Regions from separate parts of the Gulosibacter sp. ACHW.36C genome, predicted to be linked through region 1. Evidence: riboswitches for the same ligand, from Rfam matches in the RefSeq annotation. Region 1 holds a riboswitch; the other holds the start of a gene.
What was found. A riboswitch is a leader RNA that binds a small molecule or an ion and turns the genes downstream of it on or off. The one in region 1 is predicted to bind thiamine pyrophosphate.
Positions count from the first base shown of each region.

Region 2: linked by a shared signal. The riboswitch ahead of M3M28_RS03270 (thiamine ABC transporter substrate-binding protein) and the one ahead of thiM (hydroxyethylthiazole kinase) in region 1 are both predicted to bind thiamine pyrophosphate.

Region 1 is NZ_CP097160.1:2,019,860-2,029,860, forward strand. It holds gene M3M28_RS09315 (zinc-dependent alcohol dehydrogenase family protein) at 1-956, opposite strand, end outside; gene M3M28_RS09320 (transcriptional regulator) at 1,237-1,551, opposite strand; gene M3M28_RS09325 (hypothetical protein) at 1,541-2,002, opposite strand; gene M3M28_RS09330 (NUDIX domain-containing protein) at 2,144-3,010, shown strand; gene M3M28_RS09335 (galactokinase) at 3,069-4,268, shown strand; gene M3M28_RS09340 (IS30 family transposase) at 4,367-5,335, opposite strand; gene M3M28_RS09345 (bifunctional methylenetetrahydrofolate dehydrogenase/methenyltetrahydrofolate cyclohydrolase) at 5,658-6,536, opposite strand; gene glyA (serine hydroxymethyltransferase) at 6,533-7,807, opposite strand; ZMP/ZTP riboswitch at 7,852-7,933, opposite strand; TPP riboswitch at 8,021-8,115, shown strand; gene thiM (hydroxyethylthiazole kinase) at 8,190-9,104, shown strand; gene thiE (thiamine phosphate synthase) at 9,101-9,853, shown strand; gene M3M28_RS09365 (3-oxoacyl-ACP reductase) at 9,850-10,001, shown strand, end outside.
Region 2 is NZ_CP097160.1:731,987-741,987, forward strand. It holds gene ettA (energy-dependent translational throttle protein EttA) at 1-50, shown strand, start outside; gene M3M28_RS03255 (acyl-CoA thioesterase) at 50-586, shown strand; gene M3M28_RS03260 (hypothetical protein) at 583-1,320, shown strand; gene gdhA (NADP-specific glutamate dehydrogenase) at 1,370-2,716, shown strand; TPP riboswitch at 2,754-2,857, shown strand; gene M3M28_RS03270 (thiamine ABC transporter substrate-binding protein) at 2,906-3,958, shown strand; gene M3M28_RS03275 (ABC transporter permease) at 3,945-5,588, shown strand; gene M3M28_RS03280 (ABC transporter ATP-binding protein) at 5,585-6,256, shown strand; gene M3M28_RS03285 (rhomboid family intramembrane serine protease) at 6,162-6,797, opposite strand; gene M3M28_RS03290 (hypothetical protein) at 6,877-7,449, shown strand; gene M3M28_RS03295 (NAD(P)-dependent alcohol dehydrogenase) at 7,529-8,635, shown strand; gene M3M28_RS03300 (globin) at 8,700-9,104, opposite strand; gene M3M28_RS03305 (mechanosensitive ion channel family protein) at 9,152-10,001, opposite strand, start outside.

The DNA of each region.
Region 1 (10,001 bases):
TCGAGCGGCAGCGTGAGGTCAAACACCACACCGGGGTCGATCTCATCGCGCATGATGCGGTCGATGAGGTCGGGCAGGAATCGGCGCACCGGCGCGGGGCCGCCAAGCAGACCGACCGATGCGAAGAAGAGCTCCTGGCCCTCAAGCTGCACATCGTGCGACACCCCGACGAAACCGACGCGGCCACCGGCGCGCGTCGCGTGAATCGCCTGCTGCATCGACTCTTGCGTGCCCACGGCTTCGATCGTCGCGTGCGCGCCGTAGCCGCCGGTGAGCTCCTTCACCTTCGCGACGCCGGCCTCGCCGCGCTCCTCGACGATGTCGGTCGCGCCGAATTGACGCGCGAGCGCCTGCCGGTCGGCGTGGCGCGACATCGCGATGATGCGCTCGGCGCCAAGCTGCTTCGCCGCGAGCACACCGAGCAGGCCGACCGCGCCGTCGCCGACGACGGCGACGGTCTTGCCCGGACCCGCCTCGGCCGCGACGGCCGCGTACCAACCTGTCCCAAGCACATCCGACGCCGCGAGCAGGCTGCGCAGCTGCGCCTCGGTCGGCTCGCCGGGCACCTTCACGAGCGTGCCGTCGGCGAGCGGGATGCGCGCGAACTCGGCCTGGGTGCCGATGCCGCCCATCATCACCTGGTGGATACAGCGCGACTGGAACCCCGCCTCGCAGATCTCGCAGGTGTTGTCGGATGCGACAAACGAGCCGACGACGAAGTCTCCGACCGCGACCTCCCGCACCTCGTCACCGACCTGCTCGACCACGCCGATGTACTCGTGGCCCATCGGCGACGGCCCATTCACCGGCTGCGCGCCGCGGTACGGCCAAAGGTCAGAGCCACACACGCAGGTCGCGGTCACGCGAATGACGGCGTCGGTCGGCGCCTCGATCGTCGGCTTGGCGACTTCATCAACCCGAACGTCGCCGGGCGCGTACATCATCACTGCTCGCATTCTTGCTCCTTCGATGGAGAGTCGCATCGCTGGTAGAAAACCGCGACTCCGCCACAAGACCACGTCGGTGGTCGAGAACTATGGCTTCACTAGGAAACCGCATCGCTGTTGGAAAATCGCAGAGAAGTGAGAAAACCGCGGCAAGGATCCTCACACAGCGCCGAGCTCGTCGCGCTCCGGCGACACCGGCGTGCGTAGCAAGCCCCACCCAGATCAGGGCACGGCAGCCGCGTGGGATCGGGGGATCGACGGGGCCCAGCTCTGGGCTCGCCGCGCGCTGCTAGCTCGGCAGCTCGGCGCCAGCGACCAGCTCACGTAGCGCGGCGACGTGCTCGTCGAAGGTCTTTGCGCCGAGCTGCGTGATGCGCACCGAGGTGCGACGGCGGCGGTCGCGCTCGCTCGTCGCGAGCTTGCTCGTCGTGACGTACTGCAGCTCGACGAGCGTCTTGATCGTCTTCGAGAGGTTCGCATCGGAGAGATCGAGCGCTTCCTGCACCGCCGTGAACTCGGCACCCTCGAGCGGCCGCAGCAGGCTCAGGATGCGCAGCCGGTTCGGCGCGTGGATTTCGTCGTGGAACGCGGGATTAACGGACACTGTTGTACTCCGCAATCGAGACGCGGTCGTAGATCGGCCCGCCGACGCAGAACACGACGATGGCGGCGAGCATCGGGGCGAAGACCCAGAGGCTGAGTCCCTCGCCCCCGAGCGCTCCTGCCACCACCATGCACATGATCAGCAGCGCCATCATGACGATCAGCACCGTCCAGCTACGGGGGCCGTACGGCTTCGTGCTGGACACACCGGTGCGCTTTCGATAAATGAAGATGAGCGAGACGCTGATCGCGAGGCTCACGGCGAGCACGACAAGGTTCCAGCCGCCCGCGTGAATCAGTGCGGGCGCGGCCACGACGAGGGCGGCCGCAATCGAGAGCACGGGGTAATACCAGCGGGGCGTCTTCATGCGCTCGCTGTAGGAAGCCCGATCGGAGTCGATCTGCTGCAGGGCATCGGCGGCCGAAAAGTTCTCTTCGTTATGCGGGGCCATGTTGCTTTCCATGTGGTTAAGAGAATCACATTCCACACGGTTAAGTCAATTGACTTTCCTGGGCGTTAAGTGAGTGCCGAGCGCATGACCCCGCGAGTCGCCCGCCACGCCGAGCCCAGGGCATCCTCGTAGACTGCCCGGGTGAGTAATTCCGGCGACGGATGGGCGGAGGGCCCCGACGGCACCCGAATGTGGGGGCTGTTTGGCGCGGCCGGACTTGTCGCGCACGATCCCGACCGGGGCATCCTGCTGCAACACCGCGCACCCTGGAGCCACTACGGCGATACCTGGGGCATCCCCGGCGGCGCGCGGAATCTCGACGAGACGCCGGTGCAGGCGGCGCTGCGCGAGTCGTTCGAAGAGGCGGCGGTGCCGCAGGATGCGGTGTGCCCGCGCTTCACCTACGTGCGCGACCTCGGCTTCTGGCAGTACACGACCGTCATCGCGCGGGTGACGACGCCGTTCGAGGCGCACATGAACGACAACGAGTCGCACCAGCTCGCCTGGGTGGCCGTCAACGAGCTCGAGCGGCTCCGCCTGCATCCCGGCTTTGCCCGCGCCTGGCCGACGCTGCGGCCGCTGCTGGATGCCCGGGTCGAGATCATCGTCGACGTCGCGAACGTCATGGGCTCGCGGCCCGACGGCTGGTGGAAGGATCGCACCGGTGGGGCCCGGCGCGTCGTTGCGGAGATCTCCCCCATTGCCGCCGACGGCTGCCCTGCGTCGCTGTTCGGGCTCGACGTTGCGACCGCCTGGCCGCGCGTCACGTTCGTTGTCGAGGGTGCGGCCCGACCCGTGGCCGAGGCCTGCGCATCCGAACCCGGGGTGCGCATCCGCGCCGCTGCCGGCTCAGGCGATGACGAGGTCGTTGCCGCAATTGAGCCGGGTGCGACGACGCTCGTGGTGACGAGCGACCGCGAGCTGCGGGCCCGCGCCGAGGCGCTCGGAGCCCGCACCATCGGCGCCGGCGCATTCAGGTCTGCGATTGGGCTCAGCAAATCGTCGTAGAGTCGAGGTGCCGACGTTTTGCTCGCGCATGCCCTGACCGCGTACCCCGGGAAGACTGATGATTCGAGACACGAGCCGACTCGTTGCCGAACAATTCGCCGCCGCGTACGGGGCTCAGCCCGAGGGCGTCTGGTCGGTACCTGGCCGCGTGAGCATCATGGGCGACCACACCGACATCGAGGACGGGCTCACGCTCGCGCACGCGACCGAGCGGCGCTCGGCGGTCGCCATGTCGAGGCGCGACGACTCGCTCGTGCGGGTGCGCACCGACCTCGCCTCCGACGTCATCGAGACGACGCTCGAGCAGCTCGTGCCGCCGGCCGAGCACAACTGGTTCGATTATCCCCTCGGCACGATCTGGGCGGGGCTCGAGCACATTCAGATGTTCAACTCCGAGCTCGTCGATGGCGACGAGGATGCGGCGCTCGAGCCGACCGGACTCGACCTCTTTATTACGACCGACCTGCCCATCGGCGGCGGCCTCGCCTCGAGCGCGTCGATCTGCGGCGCGATCTCGCTCGCGATCAACGCGCTGTGGGGCTTCGAGCTCGACACGCAGCGGCTCGCGCGGCTCGGCTACCGCGTCGAGAACGACTATGTCGGCGCATCCGCCGGCCTTGCCGACCACATCGTTTGCCTCAGCGCCGAGGCAGACAAGGACGTCTTCTTCGACGCGCGCGGTAACGACGTGACGCTGCTCGATGCCCCGCCGCTGGCCGAGCTTGGCCTCGCGCAACTGCTCGTGCACTCGGGCGAGAACCACCGCAACTGGGAGGGCATCGTCACCGACCGGCATGACGCCTGCGACCGGGTCGCGAAGGCGCTTGGCTGCCAGTACCTGCGCGAGGTGAAGTTCGAGGACTTTGAAGCCGCGACGAACCTCGACCCGGTCGACCGCAAGCGCGCGGCGTACGTGCTCACCGAAATGCAGCGCGTGCTCGACATCACGCGGGTGCTGCGCACCGACGGCGCAGCCCACACCGGGCCGATCTTCAACGCCTCGCAGCAGTCGCTGCGCGAGGACTTCGGGGCGTCGACGCAGCGCATTGACCTCATCAGCGAGCTCGCGCTCGCGAATGGCGCGCTCGGCGCGCGCATGACGGGTTCGGGCTTCGGCGGCACGGTCTTCGTGCTGATTCCGCTCGACCGCGTCGACGAGTTCCGCAACAACCTCAACGAGGCCTTCGCCGAGTTCGGCTGGAGCGGCCTCGAGGTCGTCACGACCTCATCGGCCGACGGCCCCCGCCGCGATCTCTAACCGGAAGCTCCCACCCCGGCAGCCCCACCGAGGCACCCCCTCGTCCTGTCGCCGAAGCAGTTGAGTGGTCGTTTTTTGTAGTTTTGGCGGCGGCATTGTCAACTGGTGGATGCAACAAGGATCTGGTTGAGGCGCTTGGCTGGGGTGTCGTAGTCCAGGGTTGGGCGGGGTCGTGTGTTGAGTTTGCGTGCGACCTCGTCCAGGTCCTGTTGCGTGTGCCCGGGCAGGTCGGTGCCCTTTTTGAACCAGTGCCGCAGCAGTCGGTTCGTGTTCTCGTTCGATCCGCGCTGCCAGGGCGAGTGGGGGTCGGCGAAGTACACGGCGTCCACGAGTTCGGTTTGGATGCGCCGGTACTCCGCTAATTCGGTGCCGCGGTCCCAGGTGATCGATTGCCGTAGTTGTTCTGGGAGTTGGCGCATTTGTTGGATCATTTGCGTCGCGACCTGGTTCGCGGTGTGCCCGTCGGGGAGGTGGAGCAGGATCACGAACCGGGTCGCGCGTTCCACGAGCGTGCCAATCGCGGACTTACTCCCCGGCCCGACGATGAGGTCGCCTTCCCAATGCCCGGGGATGGCGCGGTCTTCGACCTCGGGCGGGCGCTCACTGATCGTGAACGCATCCTGGTAGATTGACCGGCCCCGCCGCTCGGTCGTGCCCTGGGGTTTGCGTTGGCTACGCCCCAGGGATAGCTGTTTTGCCAGGTCTTGCCGCAGCCCGCCCCGGGTTTGGACGTACAGGGCGCGGTAGATCGTTTCGTGGCTCACACGCCCCATTGTGGCGTCGGGTTCCCGGCGCAACATGTCCGCGATGAGTTTCGGGGACCAGCCCACATCCATCGCGTCTTCGATGAACCCGCGTAACGGAGCGGTGTCCTCGCGGCACAGGATCGGGGGTTTTGGCCGACGTCGTCGGTGGCGGGCGTTCAGGTGCGCGGCCGCGGCCGAGTACTGGCCGTCTGCGTGGGTGTTGCGGTGCAGTTCGCGGCAGACCACGGACCGGTCCCGGCCGATCTCTGCCGCGATGCGGGATTGGGTCCATTGGTCACGGATCCCGGCCTGGATGAGCACGCGTTCTTCGAACGTGAGGCCGCGTCCGATGTGTTCTTGATCGATAGTGATTGGGGTGTGGTGGCGGAGTTCGAACGCGGTCATTCCGACATACTTCCGTCGCCACCTGGCCGCAGTGCCTGACCCGATGCCGAGACGGGTTGCCGCCCTGGCGGGCGGCAACCCGTCCTTGCAGATCAGGTCAACGAACTGGTCCCGAACGGCCTGCTTGTATCGGTTCCCGTGGGGATTCTTCGGCATGCAACATCCTCCTCATGTTGCAACGACCGTATGAATCCACCGGCGCCAAAACTACAAAAAACGACCACTCAACTGCTCAGCTTTAGGCGGCGCGTTCGGCGGTTTCTACGACGTTCGCGAGCAGGAGCGCTCGCGTCATCGGGCCGACGCCGCCGGGGTTGGGCGACAGGTAGCCCGCGACCTCGGCGACCGCCGGGTCGACGTCACCGTACACCTTCGACTTGCCCGTCTCGGGGTCGGTGACCCGCGAGACGCCCACGTCGAGCACCGCGGCGCCCGGCTTCACCCAGTCAGGCTTCACGAGGTGCGCGGCGCCGGTCGCGGCGACGATCACGTCGGCAGTGCGGGCGATCTCGGCGATGTTCTGCGTGCCGGTGTGCGTCAGCGTCACGGTCGCGTTGAGGTCGCGCCGCGTCAGCAGGGCGCCGATCGGCCGCCCCACCGTCACGCCGCGGCCCACGACGACGACGTGCTTGCCGTCGAGCGAGTAGCCGTTGCGCTGCAACAGCTCGACACAGCCCCGCGGCGTGCACGGCAGCGGGGTGGTGATCTCCTCGCGCACGTTGAGCACGAGCCGGCCGAGGTTCGTCGGGTGCAGCCCGTCCGCGTCCTTGGCCGGGTCGATGCGCTCGATCAGCGCATCCTGCTCGAGGTGCTTCGGCAGCGGCAGCTGCAGGATGTAGCCGGTGCACGCCGGGTTCGCATTGAGCTCGTCGAGGGCCGCGGCCACCTCCTCCTGCGTCGCCGTGGCGGGCAGCTCAACCTGAATCGACTCGATGCCGACCTCGGCACAGTCGCGGTGCTTGCCCGCGACGTAGAGCTTCGAGCCCGGGTCTTCGCCCACGAGCACCGTGCCGAGCCCCGGCACGATGCCGCGCTCGCGCAGCGCACTCACGCGCTCGGCGAGCTCGGCCTTGATCGCTGCCGCCGCGGCCTTGCCGTCGAGGCGAACTGCCGTCATGCGTACACCAGGCCCGGGTAGAGCGGGAACTTGTCGGCGAGCACCTTGGTGCGTGCGCGGAGCGACTCGATGTTCGGCTCGGGCTTGAGCGCCTCGGCGATGACGTCGGCTACCTCGCGGAACTCCTCGTCGCCGAAGCCACGGGTCGCGAGCGCCGGCGTGCCGATGCGCAGGCCCGAGGTCACCATCGGCGGGCGCGGGTCGTCGGGCACCGAGTTGCGGTTCACGGTGATGCCAACCTCGTGCAGGAGGTCTTCGGCCTGCTGGCCGTCGATCGGCGCGTCGCGTAGGTCGACGAGCACGAGGTGCACCTCGGTGCCGCCGGTGGTCAGGGCGACGCCGGCCTCCTTCACGTCGTCCTGCAGCAGGCGCTCGGCGAGAATCTGCGCGCCGCGGAGGGTGCGGGCCTGGCGGTCCTTGAACTCCTCAGTCTGCGCGAGCTTGAACGCGACGGCCTTACCGGCGACCACGTGCATGAGCGGGCCACCCTGCTGGCCCGGGAACACGGCCGAGTTGATCTTCTTCGAGAGGTCGGCGTCGTTCGTAAGAATGAAGCCCGAGCGGGGGCCGCCGATGGTCTTGTGCACGGTCGACGAGACAACGTGGGCGTGCGGCACCGGGTTCGGGTGCAGGCCCGCGGCCACGAGGCCAGCGAAGTGCGCCATGTCGACCCAGAGGTACGCGCCAACCTCGTCGGCGATCGCGCGGAACTGCTCGAAGTCGAGCTGGCGCGGGTAGGCCGACCAACCAGCGATGATCACCTTCGGCTTGTGCTCGAGCGCGAGCTCGCGCACCTGCTCCATGTTGATGCGGCCGGTCGAGAAGTCAACGCCGTAGGCCACCACGTCGTAGAGGCGACCCGAGAAGTTGATCTTCATGCCGTGCGTGAGGTGGCCGCCGTGGTCGAGCGAGAGGCCGAGGATGGTGTCGCCAGGCTTCGCGAGCGCGTGCAGCACCGCGGCGTTCGCGCTCGCGCCCGAGTGGGGCTGCACGTTCGCGTAGGCGGCGCCGAAGAGCTCCTTCGCGCGGTCGCGTGCGAGGTCTTCGGCGACGTCGACGGCCTCGCAGCCGCCGTAGTAGCGGCGGCCGGGGTACCCCTCGGCGTACTTGTTCGTGAGCACGCTGCCGACGGCCTCGAGCACCGAGCGGGGCACAAAGTTCTCACTCGCGATCATCTCGAGCGTGTTGCGCTGGCGGTCGAGCTCGTTCTTGAGCACCTGCTCGATCTCGGGGTCGACTTCAGAAAGTGGCAGGTTCTGGTATTCGGACACTGGGACTCCTTCGCTGATTCGCGGAATCGAATCGGTCGTTCGTGTCGGCGAGCCCAGGCGTGCGGCTCGTGCTCCGGATGCCGCTCCCCGATGGTGACCCATCTGACGCCAGTCGCGACTCCGCCAGTCTAAACGGATGCGCGGTACTGATAGCTGCGTGCGTCGCAGAAAGTCGTGGGCCGGATGCGCGGCCCGGCCGTGCGCTAGGGTGGCCGCAGTGACACGGGGTGCCGAGCGATCGGCTGAGATCACACCCGTCGAACCTGATCCAGTTAGTACTGGCGAAGGGATCGTCCAATTCGCTGCTGTTCCGCCGTCGGCCTCGCCGCGCGCGGCCAGGCCGTGACGCGCCGCGCCCTTCGCCGATGAAGGGAATGTCGCCATGCCACCTCTCACCGCGTCGACCATCGACGCGACCACGCCCGACACCGTCGCCGAACTGCTCGGCCGCGTGCGGGCATCCGCCCCACTCGTGCACAGCATCACGAACAATGTCGTCACCGGGTTTACTGCGAACGCCCTGCTCGCGCTCGGCGCGGCGCCAGCCATGGTCGACATCGTCGGCGAGGCCGGCCTGTTCGCCCGCGTCGCCGGCGGACTACTCGTGAATCTCGGTACGCCGACGCCCGAGCAGCGCGGCGCGATCGCCGAGGCGGTCGCGGGCGCGCGCGACGCCGGCACGCCCTGGGTGCTCGACCCGGTCGCGATCGGCGCCCTGCCGATCCGCACCCGGCTTGCGGCCGAGCTCGTCGCCCAGCAGCCGACCGCGGTGCGCGGGAACCCCTCGGAGGTGCTCGCGCTCTCCGGCGCGGGGGCAGGCGGCCGCGGCGTCGAGTCGACCGACTCCGCCGCGAGCGCGCGGGCCGCGGCGGTCGAGCTCGCGGCCCGCTTCGGCACCGTCGTCGCGGTCTCGGGCGAGGAGGATCTCATCACCGACGGCCGCTCGGTCGTCTGGGTCGAGGGCGGGGATGCGCTGCTCACCAAGGTGACCGGCGGCGGCTGCGCGCTCGGGTCGATCGTCGCGGCGTTCCTCGCCGTGCGGGGTGAGATTTCGGCGCTGGATGCGCTCGTCGCGGCCCACGTGAGCTACGGCGTCGCGGCCGAACGGGCGGCCGCCCGGGCCGGTGGGCCGGGCTCATTCGCGGTCGAGCTGCTCGACGCGCTCGCCGCCATCACGGCGGGCGAGGTGGCCGCGGGCACGCGCATCCGGGTGGAGCCTGCAGGCGAGAGCGCCACCGCGCAGGCCGCAACGGGTGGCTTCGCCGCTGCCCAGGCCACCTCGGGCGGCGCGGCATGAGCCCCGCAGGCCCACGGGAGCCAGTCGGCGCCAAGCTAACGCAACCGAATCCGGCGTCCACGCCCCGTCGCCAGCCCGCGCCCATCACCGGCATCTACCTCGTCACCGACCGCCACCTCACGGGCGACCGCGGCCTGCTCGCGACCGTCGATGCGGCCGTCGCGGGCGGCGTCACGACGGTGCAGTACCGCGAGAAGCGGCGCGGCGCCGAAGACCAGCTGCGCGACCTCGAGCGGCTCGCCGAGGTGATCGACGGCCGCGCGACGCTCATCATCAACGACCGCCTCGACGTGGCGATAGCGGCGCGCAAGCTCGGCATCCGCCTCGACGGCGTGCACCTCGGGCAGGGCGACGCCGCCGTGCACGAGGCCCGTGACGCGCTCGGCGCCGACGCCATCGTCGGCCTCACCGCAAACACCACCGCCCACCTCGCTGCCGTCGCGGCGCTGCCGGCGGGCACGGTCGACTACCTCGGCATCGGCGTGATCCGCCCGACCTCGACCAAACCCGACCATCCGCCCGCCCTCGGCGTTGACGGCTTCGCCGCACTCGCCGCGGCCACGCCGCTGCCCGCCGTCGCGATCGGCGGCATCCACGCCGACGACGTCGCCCCGCTGCGCGAGGCCGGTGCGGCCGCCATCGCCGTCGTCTCGGCAATCTGCGCAGCACCCGACCCCTCGTTCACCGCCCGCGGCCTCACCGCGGCCTGGCACACCGCATCCACCCCAACCCGAAAGGCCCACGCATGACCATCACCAGCGAACCCACCACCGCCCTCCCCCTCGCCGAGCAGACGGTGCTCGTCACGGGTGGCGCCCGCGGGCTCGGCCGCGCCCTCACCGAGGCGTTCGTGCGCGAAGGTGCCCGCGTCGTCGTCAACTACCGCGAGAGCGGCGA
Region 2 (10,001 bases), 1.3 Mb from region 1:
AGGCGGCCAAGCCGTCGCGGGTGACCTACCGCAAGCTCACGCGCGACTAATGTCGAGCGGCGCCCAGTGCTGGTCGAGCGGTGACGTCGACGGCGAGCGTCGCTACCACGTGCCGATTCCGGTGCGCTGGCGCGACCTCGACGGCTACGGTCACGTCAACAACGCGACCATGTTCACGCTGCTCGAAGAGGCCCGTGTGCAGGCGTTCTGGGTGGTTCCGCCGGAAAGTGGCGAACCACCCAGGCCGCTCGGCGTCGTGAACGCCGGCGCCGACGCCGACACGAACACGCTCATTGCCGCGCAGTCGATCGAGTACCGCGCGCCGATTCCGCAGCTGCACCGTCCCCTCGACATCGCGCTGTGGATCAGCGAGATCGGCGCGGCCTCGGCCGAGGTCTCGTACGAGGTGTGGAGCCCCGTCGGCGACGCCGAGCGCACGCTCTACACCGTCGCGCGCAGCACGATCGTGTTTATCGATGCGGCAAGCGGCCGGCCCCGCCGGCTGACCGAGGCCGAACGCGCTGCCTGGCGGCCGTACGTCGGCCCCCGGGTCGAGCTGCGCGCCGACAAGAAGCTGCGGGTATGACAGCCACCCTTCAGCTGGGCAACCCCATTGCCCGCGCCGACCTCGCGACCTATCTCGGGCGCGCGGGCCGCATCGAGGACTCGGGCGTGCGCATCCAGCAGGTCGCCGAAACCGGCATTGCCCTCTGGGTGCCGGTGCTTCGGCCCGCGGGCATCCTCACCGATTCGCCCCTCGTCATCGGCGTGCGCGCGCTGAGCGCGCAGGTTACCGGCGCCGACGAGTCCGACCGGCTCGACGGCTACTTCGACGCCATCGTGCCGTTGCGGGGCATGCTCGACCGGCTCGCGCGCGAGCCAGAGAGCGACGCGGAGGCCCGCAGCATCCCGCTGCCGCCCGAGCGGCTGCACGAGGCCTGGACCGGCACGCGGCCGCCGCTCGGCGGCTGGCACCGGGTCACGTCCCTCGACGCCGGCGTGCTCACGCGCGTCGCGGATGCGGGCATCGCCGAAATCACGCAGGCGACCGGCAACGAACTCGGCCAATTACTCGCCGAGCGGGTGCGCACCGATGTTTGGACGCGCATGCTGCCGGACGACGCGGTGGCGAGCGAAATCGCTGATCAGGATGCGCCCGATCGGCTTCCGCCGGCCGGCGCGGCCTTCGCGGCGCACGCGCTGGGGTTCCTTCGCGCCGGAGAAACTGGGACACTTTCGACGGCGCCCGGCTGGTGGCGCCTCGGCTTCGCGGCGGGCCAAGTGCTCGTGCGGCGCAGAAATTACGCCAGCGCGCACTAGGCTACAAAGGCTAGGGACGATAACCGAGAGGATCCACACCTTGACCGCAATGCACGCCACCATCGAGGTGCTCAAGAACGATGTGCTCGCCCGCAACGCCGGAGAGCCGGAGTTCCATCAGGCAGTGGTCGAGGTGCTCGACTCACTCGCGCCGGTGCTCGAAACGCACCCGGAGTACCTCGACCAGGACGTCATCCGCCGCCTCTGCGAGCCCGAGCGTCAGGTGATTTTCCGCGTGCCCTGGATCGACTCGAAGGGCAACGTCAACATCAACCGCGGGTACCGGGTTGAGTTCAACTCGGCCCTCGGCCCGTACAAGGGCGGTCTGCGCTTCCACCCGACGGTCAACCTCGGCATCGTGAAGTTCCTCGGCTTCGAGCAGACCTTCAAGAACTCGCTCACCGGCCTGCCCATTGGCGGCGGTAAGGGCGGCAGCGACTTCGACCCGCACGGCCGCAGCGACCGCGACATCATGGCGTTCTGCCAGTCGTTCATGACCGAGCTCTACCGCCACATCGGCGAGTACACCGACGTGCCCGCGGGCGACATCGGCGTCGGCACGCGCGAGATCGGCTACATGTTCGGCCAGTACAAGCGCATCACCAACCGCTTCGAGTCGGGCGTGCTCACGGGCAAGGGCCTCTCGTGGGGCGGCTCGCTCGTGCGCCCCGAAGCGACCGGCTACGGCACGATCTTCTTCGCGCGCGAGATGCTCGCGACGCGCGGCGAGGACTTCGAGGGCAAGCGCGTCTCGGTCTCGGGCTCGGGCAACGTCGCGATCTACGCGATCGAAAAGGCGCAGGAGCTCGGCGCGGTCGTCGTGACCGCTTCGGACTCGAAGGGTGCGATTTACGACCCCGACGGCATCGACCTCGACCTGCTCAAGCAGATCAAGCTCGAGGAGCGCGGCCGCATCAGCGAGTACGCCGACCGCCGCAGCAACCGCGTTGAGTTCCACGAGAACCGCAACGACGTGTGGCAGGTGCCCGTCGACGTCGCGCTGCCCTGCGCCACGCAGAACGAGCTCGACGTGCACGCGGCGCAGACGCTCATCAACAACGGCCTCAAGGTCGTCGCCGAGGGCGCGAACATGCCGCTCACCGCCGACGCCGCCTCGCTCATGCGCGAGACCGAGGGCGTGCTGTTCGGCCCGGCGAAGGCCGTGAACGCCGGTGGCGTCGCCACGAGCGCGCTCGAGATGCAGCAGAACGCCTCGCGCGACCGCTGGACGTTCGACTACACCGAGACCCGCCTCGAAGAGATCATGGTCGACGTGCACGAGACCTGCCGCGCCACCGCGCAGGAGTACGGCGCCCCGAGTGACTACGTGCTCGGCGCGAACATCGCCGGTGTCACCAAGGTCGTCGACGCGATGATCGCGCAGGGCCTGGTCTAGGCCGATTCGCCGCTGCCCGCCAGCCGGGTAGGATGAACGACAACGACAGGGGAGCGCCGAGCGGCGCTGAGAGTGCCACACTGGCAGACCCTCGAACCTGATCCGGTTAGTACCGGCGAAGGAAGTCGAGTTCTCTCCATCCGGGCGCGACATCGCGCGCGGATGCCCTCCATGCGAATGGAGGACACAATGCTACGTCGATCATCCACCCGACTCACCTCGACCGCGGCCCTCGCGGCGACGGCACTCCTGCTGAGCGGATGCACGCTCGTCGGCGGTACCGGGGCGAACGAGCCGAGCTCGTCGGCCTCGGGCACCGTGACGATGCTCACGCACGACTCGTTCAACGTGAGCGACGAGCTCATCGCCGAGTTCGAGTCGGCGACCGGCTACGACCTCGTCATCACCTCGCCCGGCGACGCCGGCGTCGTGACGAGCCAGCTGCTGCTCGCGGGCGACGCCCCGGGCGTCGACGGCGTCTACGGCCTCGACAACTACTCGGCGCAGACGGTCATCGACGCCGACGTGCTCGCGCCGTACACCTCGCCAAACCTGCCCGCATCCGCCGGCGCCCTCACGCTCAGCGATGAGCTCACGCCGATCGACCAGGGACAGGTCTGCGTCAACATCGACCACGAATGGTTCGAAGAGAATGGCGTCGACGAGCCGACGACGCTCGACGACCTCGCCACCGACGAGTACGCGCCGCTGCTCGCCGTGACGAACCCACTCACCTCGTCGCCCGGCCTCGCGTTCCTCGTCGCCACCGTCGCCGAGTACGGCGACGGCTGGCAGGACTACTGGCAGCAGCTGCTCGACGGCGGCGCCAAGGTCGAAGGCAGCTGGTCTGATGTCTACTATGTCGACTTCTCGGGCGCCGAGGGTGAAGGCGAGTTCCCGCTCGTGCTGAGCTACTCGTCGTCGCCGGCCGAATCGGGCGGCACCACGGGCGTGCTCGAGGCGAGCTGCACGACCCAGGTCGAGTACGCCGGCGTCACGAAGGGCGCCGAAAACCCGACCGGCGCGCAGGCCTTCATCGACTTCATGCTGAGCGAAGACTTCCAGCAGGCGCTGCCCGAGTCGATGTACATGTACCCGGTTGACGACGCGGTCGAGCTGCCGAGCGAGTGGGCGCAGCACGCGAGCCTCGTCGAGGAGCCGCTCGACCTCGACCCGGCCGAGGTCGCCACCAACCGCGACGCCTGGCTGGAGGAGTGGAACACGCTGTATGAGGCGAGCTAGCTGGCTTGCGGGCGCAGTAGTCCTCGCGTTCCTCGCCATATTCTTTGGCTGGCCAGTGGCCAGCATGCTCTGGCGGGGCATCTCGAGCGACTCTGGCATTGACCTCACCGGCTACGGTGAGGTGCTTGCCAGCGCCCGCACCTGGCAGCTGCTCGCGAACACGGTCGGCCTCGCCCTCGCCGCCGCGCTCGGCGCGGTCGTGCTGGGGGTGCCGACCGCGAGCATCCTCTATCGCCGCCGAGTGCCCGGTGGAGCGCTCCTGCGCGGCCTCATCACCGTGCCGTTCGTGCTGCCCACCGTGGTGGTCGGGGTCGCCTTCCGGGCGCTGCTCGGGTCGACCGGCCCCCTCGGGTGGCTCGGGCTCGACGGCACGACGTTTTCAGTCGTGCTCGCGCTAGTATTCTTCAACGTCGCGGTCGTCGCTCGGCAGGTGGGGAGCTTTTGGCGCGGCCTCGACCCGCGCCTCGCCGAGGCGGCCCGCACGCTCGGGGCGTCGCCGACGCGCGCGTTCTGCACCGTCACGCTGCCGCAGCTCATGCCGGCCATCGTTGCCTCAGCGTGCCTCGTGCTGTTGTTCTGCTCGACCGCCTTCGGCATCGTGCTCACGCTCGGCACGCCAGCGCCCGGCACGCTCGAGACCGAGATTTACACCCAGACCACGGTGTTCCTCGACCTTCGCACCGCGGCGGTGCTCTCGACCCTGCAGCTGCTCATCGTCGTCGCGACCCTCGTGGTGTCGGCCCGGCTCAACCGGCGCACCGAGGCGCGCATCAAGCTGCGCGACAACCCCGAGCTCCCGCTGCGCCGTGGCGACGTTCCGGCCGCGGTCGTCGCCGCGTTCACGGTGTTCGGCCTCGAACTGCTGCCGCTCGCGACCCTGCTCATCCGCTCGGTGCGCGTCGACGGCGCCTGGAGCCTGCACAACTACGCGGCGCTCTCGAGCAGTGGCGACGGTTTCTCTGGGGGAGTGACCGTGGTTGAAGCCCTGCAACACTCGCTGCAGGCCGCGGTCGACGCCACCTGGATCTCGCTGCTCTTCGGCATTCCCCTCGCCCTGCTCCTGTCGCGGCGCGTGCGCGGTGCCGCAGCGGCCGGGCAGCGCGTGCTCGACCTCGCGATCATGCTGCCGCTCGGCGTCTCGGCCGTGACGCTCGGCTTCGGCTATGTCGTCTCGCTCCAGGCCGTCGCCCCGCAGCTTGCGCACTCCGGCACGCTCGTGCCGCTCGCCCAGGCGGTCGTTGCCCTGCCGCTCGTCGTGCGCTCGCTCGTGCCGGCGATGCGCGCGATCGACCCACGGCTCCGCGACGCCGCCGCGACCCTTGGCGCAACGCCCTGGCGCATCCTGCGCACTGTCGACGGGCCAGTGCTCGCGCGGGCGCTCGGCATCGGCGCGGGCTTCGCGTTCGCGACCTCGCTCGGCGAGTTCGGGGCCACGAGCTTCCTCGCCTCACCCGAGCGGGCGACCCTGCCCATCCTCATTGCCCGTCTGCTCGGCCGACCAGGCGGCGACAACTACGGCATGGCGCTTGCGGCGTCGGTGCTGCTCGCCGTGATCTGCGGCACCATGATGCTGCTCAGCGAATACCTGCGCCCACGCTCGGCCCGAACCACGATCGGAGGTGCCTGGTGACCAAACCGGCACTCGAACTGCGCGGCGTGACCGTGCGCTACCCCGACGGCAGCACGCCGGTGCGCGATATTGACCTCACGGTCGCCGACGGTGAGGTCGTTGCCCTGCTCGGTGCATCCGGCCTCGGCAAGTCGTCGCTGTTGCGCGGCATCGCGGGCCTCGAACGCGTCAGCGCGGGTGAGGTGTGGATGCGCGGGGAACTGGTCACCGAGCTGCCCACGCACCGACGTGGGTGCGGCATGGTGTTTCAAGACGGCCAGCTGTTTCCCTATCGTTCCGTCGCGAAGAACCTTGCCTATGGGCTCGAGGTTGCGGGCATGCCGAAGGCGCAGCGCCGCGAGCGCGTCGCGGAGATGCTCGAACTCGTTGACCTGCCCGGTTACGAGGATCGCGCCGTGCAGACGCTTTCGGGCGGCCAGGCGCAGCGCGTCGCTCTGGCGCGCTCGCTCGCGGTGACGCCGCGTCTCCTGCTCCTCGACGAGCCGCTCTCGGCGCTCGACGCGGACCTGCGGGGGCGACTCGCGGTCGATCTTCGCAATATTCTGAAATCGACAGGAACCGCCGCGATCTACGTCACGCACGACCGCCAAGAGGCGACGACGATTGCGGATCGCGTGGTCGATCTCGAAGCACTAGGGCAGCAGCCAGACCGCCGAACGCGCCCGTGAGGTGGCCCTGCCACGAGACTCCAGCGCCCGCCGCGAAGATGCCGGTGAGCATCGCGCCGCCGTAGAGCAGCACGATGACCACCGCGATGACGCCGAAGAGGAGGCGATGGCGCATCTCGCGGGCAACGAAGACTCGGGTGAGGAGGTAGGCGAAGTAGCCGAACACGAGCCCCGACGCGCCGACCGTGATGGTGCCCGGCGCCGTCAGGAAGAGGGGACCGAGTGCGCCGATCAGCGCGACGATGAGCGTCACGAGCCAGAATCGCCGCGCCCCCTCGAGCGCCACGAGCGCGCCGAGCACGAGGAACGGCAGGGAGTTGCCGATGAGGTGATTCCAGTCGCTGTGGAGCAGCGGTGCGAGCACGATTCCCGGCAACGACGAGAAATCCCACGCCCGAATACCGAAGCGCTCCCATTGACCTGGGAGGATCCGGTCAAAGATCTCGACGAGCCACATCACGGCAAGCATCGCGGCCGGAGGAAAAACGGCTGGCCAGCGACGAGGTTTGGGATCGGCGGGGGACAGCTCGTGCGCGCGCATGCAGCAAGTCAAGCAGAATCGGTTTTTGCATCGGTTCAGGTGTTGCTAGTGTCTAGGGGTGCAATCGAGGCGAGCAGTGGTGACAGCGTTGTCGGCGCTCGTCGCTGTGTGCCTCACCGGGTGCGCCCCGACGCTGTCGAACACCGCGAGTCAATGGAGCGCGGCCGACAGCCAGGAAGAGACGATGGCGACCGAGACGATCTCGATCGCAGCGCTCCACTGTGACGTCCCGATGAACTGGGAAGACGTGAGCCGCTCGGACGCGACCGAGGTGTATCCCGTCGCCTACTCGAGCACCGACAAGGGAGGTGCGACCTCGACGCTGCGCTTCTCTCCCGATTATCACAACGCCACGACCGTCGCCGAGGCCGTCTCACAGGTGAGCGCGCCCGACGAGGACGCCGAGACCGAGCACGGCATCACCGGCTCGACGACGCAGCCCGGCCAGCCGTATCCGGGCGCGGTGACCGCCCGCACCGCCGAGCACTACTTCGCGACCGAGGCCGGCACCGAGATGGTGACGCACTGGTGGTTCCTCCAGGACGAGAAGACCGGCACGATCTACGCCGTCGAATTCACCGGTGAGGACACCGACGACAGCGTGGCGCTCATCGAAACGATCGACTCGTCGATTCGCCTCGGCGACGCCTAACACGCACATATCAACAAACCTGCATGCATTCCTCGTGTAGGAGGAGTATGGTCACTCCTTTCAGAAAAGAGGAAAACGCATGCAAATTAGTGCAGCAGTCGTGTCGGCGGCCTCCGCCGACTTTGAAATTCAGACCCTCGACCTCGAGGACCCGCGCGCAGGCGAAATTCGCGTCAAGCTCGTCGCGACCGGTGTCTGCCACACCGACGCGTTCATCCGCGACGGCGGGTATCCCACGAACTTCCCGGTCGTGCTCGGCCACGAGGGCGCCGGCATCGTCGAGTCGGTCGGCACCGCTGTCACCTCGGTGAAGCCCGGCGACCGCGTCGTGCTCGGCTTCAACTCGTGCGGTCACTGCGAGAATTGCCTCGGCGGCAAGCCCGCGTACTGCCTCGAGTTCAACGCCTACAACTTCGGCGGCGGCCGCACCGACGGCTCGAGCGCCATCAGCCGCGACGGCGAGCCCGTCAGCAGCAACTTCTTCGGCCAGTCGAGCTTCGCCACCTACGCGATCGCCACCGAGCGCAACGTCGTGAAGGTTGACGACGACGCCCCGCTCGAACTGCTCGGCCCCCTCGGCTGTGGCCTTTCGACCGGTGCCGGCGCGATCATCAACTCGCTCGAGGTCGGCGCCGGCGCGAGCGTGGGCGTCTTCGGCACCGGTGCGGTCGGCTCGGCCGCGATCATGGCCGCGGCAGCAGTTGGCGCCACCACGATCATCGCGCTCGACCTCAACGACGATCGCCTCGCGCTCGCGAAGGAGCTTGGCGCAACCCACAGCATCAACTCCGGCAAGGAAGACGTCGAGGCGCGCGTCGCCGAGATCACCGGCGGCCGCGGGCTCGATTTCGTGCTCGACACCACCGGCGTGCCCGCCGTGACGAGCTCGGCCGCGCCGCTGCTCGCAGTGAAGGGCACCCTTGGCCTCGTCGGTGCCGCGAAGCCCGGCGCCGAGGTGAACTTCGAGGTGGGCGCCTCGCTCATCAAGGGCTGGTCGTTCAAGACCATCGTCGAGGGCGACGCCGTGCCGCAGGACTTCATTCCGCGCCTCGTGCACCTGTGGCGCCTCGGCAAGTTCCCGATCGAGAAGATTTCGAAGACCTTCTCGTTCGAGCAGATCAACGAGGCCTTCGAGGCGTCGAAGTCGGGCGAGGTTATCAAGCCAGTGCTCGTCTTCGAACAGTAAGCACCGCACTACGAGCAACGCCCCGGTCGTCAGGCCGGGGCGTTGCTCGTTTTCCGCGTGGTGGTTATGGCTCGGGCGTTGGCTCGAATGTGTTCACCATCGCGTGCGCGGCGCGGTCGAAGTAGGCATCCATCGACGAGCGCACCATCGGCGAAAAGCCCATGGTGTCGAGGGCCGCACACATGTGTGTGAGCCAGCGGTCGCGCGCGTCGGGGTTCACATGAAATTCGACGTGGCGCATGCGCAGGCGAGGGTGCCCGCGCATCGACGAGTAGGTGGCCGGCCCGCCGAAGTACTGGCCGAGAAACCGGCTCAGGCGCCAGATTGCCCCCTCGAGGTCGTCGGCCGGGTACATGGGCCAGAGCACCGGATCCTGCTGCACGCCGTCGTAGAAACGCCGCACGAGCGTTTCGAACGTCGTCATTCCGCCGACTTCGTCATACAGAGTGGGCGCCAACGAATCAGACATGCCTCCAGCCTAGCCACAGGGGCACCTATACTCCGGCGGTGACAGGTCTAGTCCTCCTCGGTCGGGCGGGGCTCGATGCCGTTGGGGCCGTCGAAGCGCACGAGGTTCATTGGCGGCAGCGCGATATTCTCGGCCTTGAGTGCATCCTGGATGCGGGCGCGCAGCTCGCGCTCGACGCTCCAGCGCTCGCCCGGCGAGGTCTTCACCGCGAGGCGCATGATGACGGCGTCGGCCGAGAGGGTCTGGAGGCCCCACACGCTCGGCTTCTCAAGCAGCTTCATCATCCAGTCGATGTCCTCGTACATGTCGCTGCCGACCTGCTCAATCACGCGCTGCACGCGCTCGCGGTCCTCCGAGTACGGCACGGGCAGGTCGATGATCGCGCGGTTCCAGCCCTGCGAATAGTTGCCGACGCGCTGAATCTCGCCGTTGCGCACGTACCAGAGCTGGCCGTAGACGTCGCGCACCTGGGTGACACGAATGCCGACGGCCTCGACCGTGCCGATCGCGTACTCCATGTCGACGTCGTCGCCGACGCCGATCTGGTCTTCGATCACCATGAACATGCCGTTGAGTACGTCGCCGACGATCTTCTGTGCACCGAAACCGAGGCCGGCACCGATCGCAGCGGAAAGCACGGTGAGTGACTGGAGGAAGCTCGGGCTGATGACGCCGATGCACCAGAGCACCACGATGATCACGATGACGACTGTGAGGATGTTCGACAGCACCTGCCCGATCGTGCGGGTGCGCTGCACGGTGCGCACCGACTCGAGCGGCGAGCGGATCGCGAGCATCTGGGTGTCATCGACGCCCCGCTTGCGCTTCACCCCCTCGACGATCTGCCGCACGAAGCGCTTGATGAGCTGCTGCAGCAACCAGTGCGCCACCCAGGCG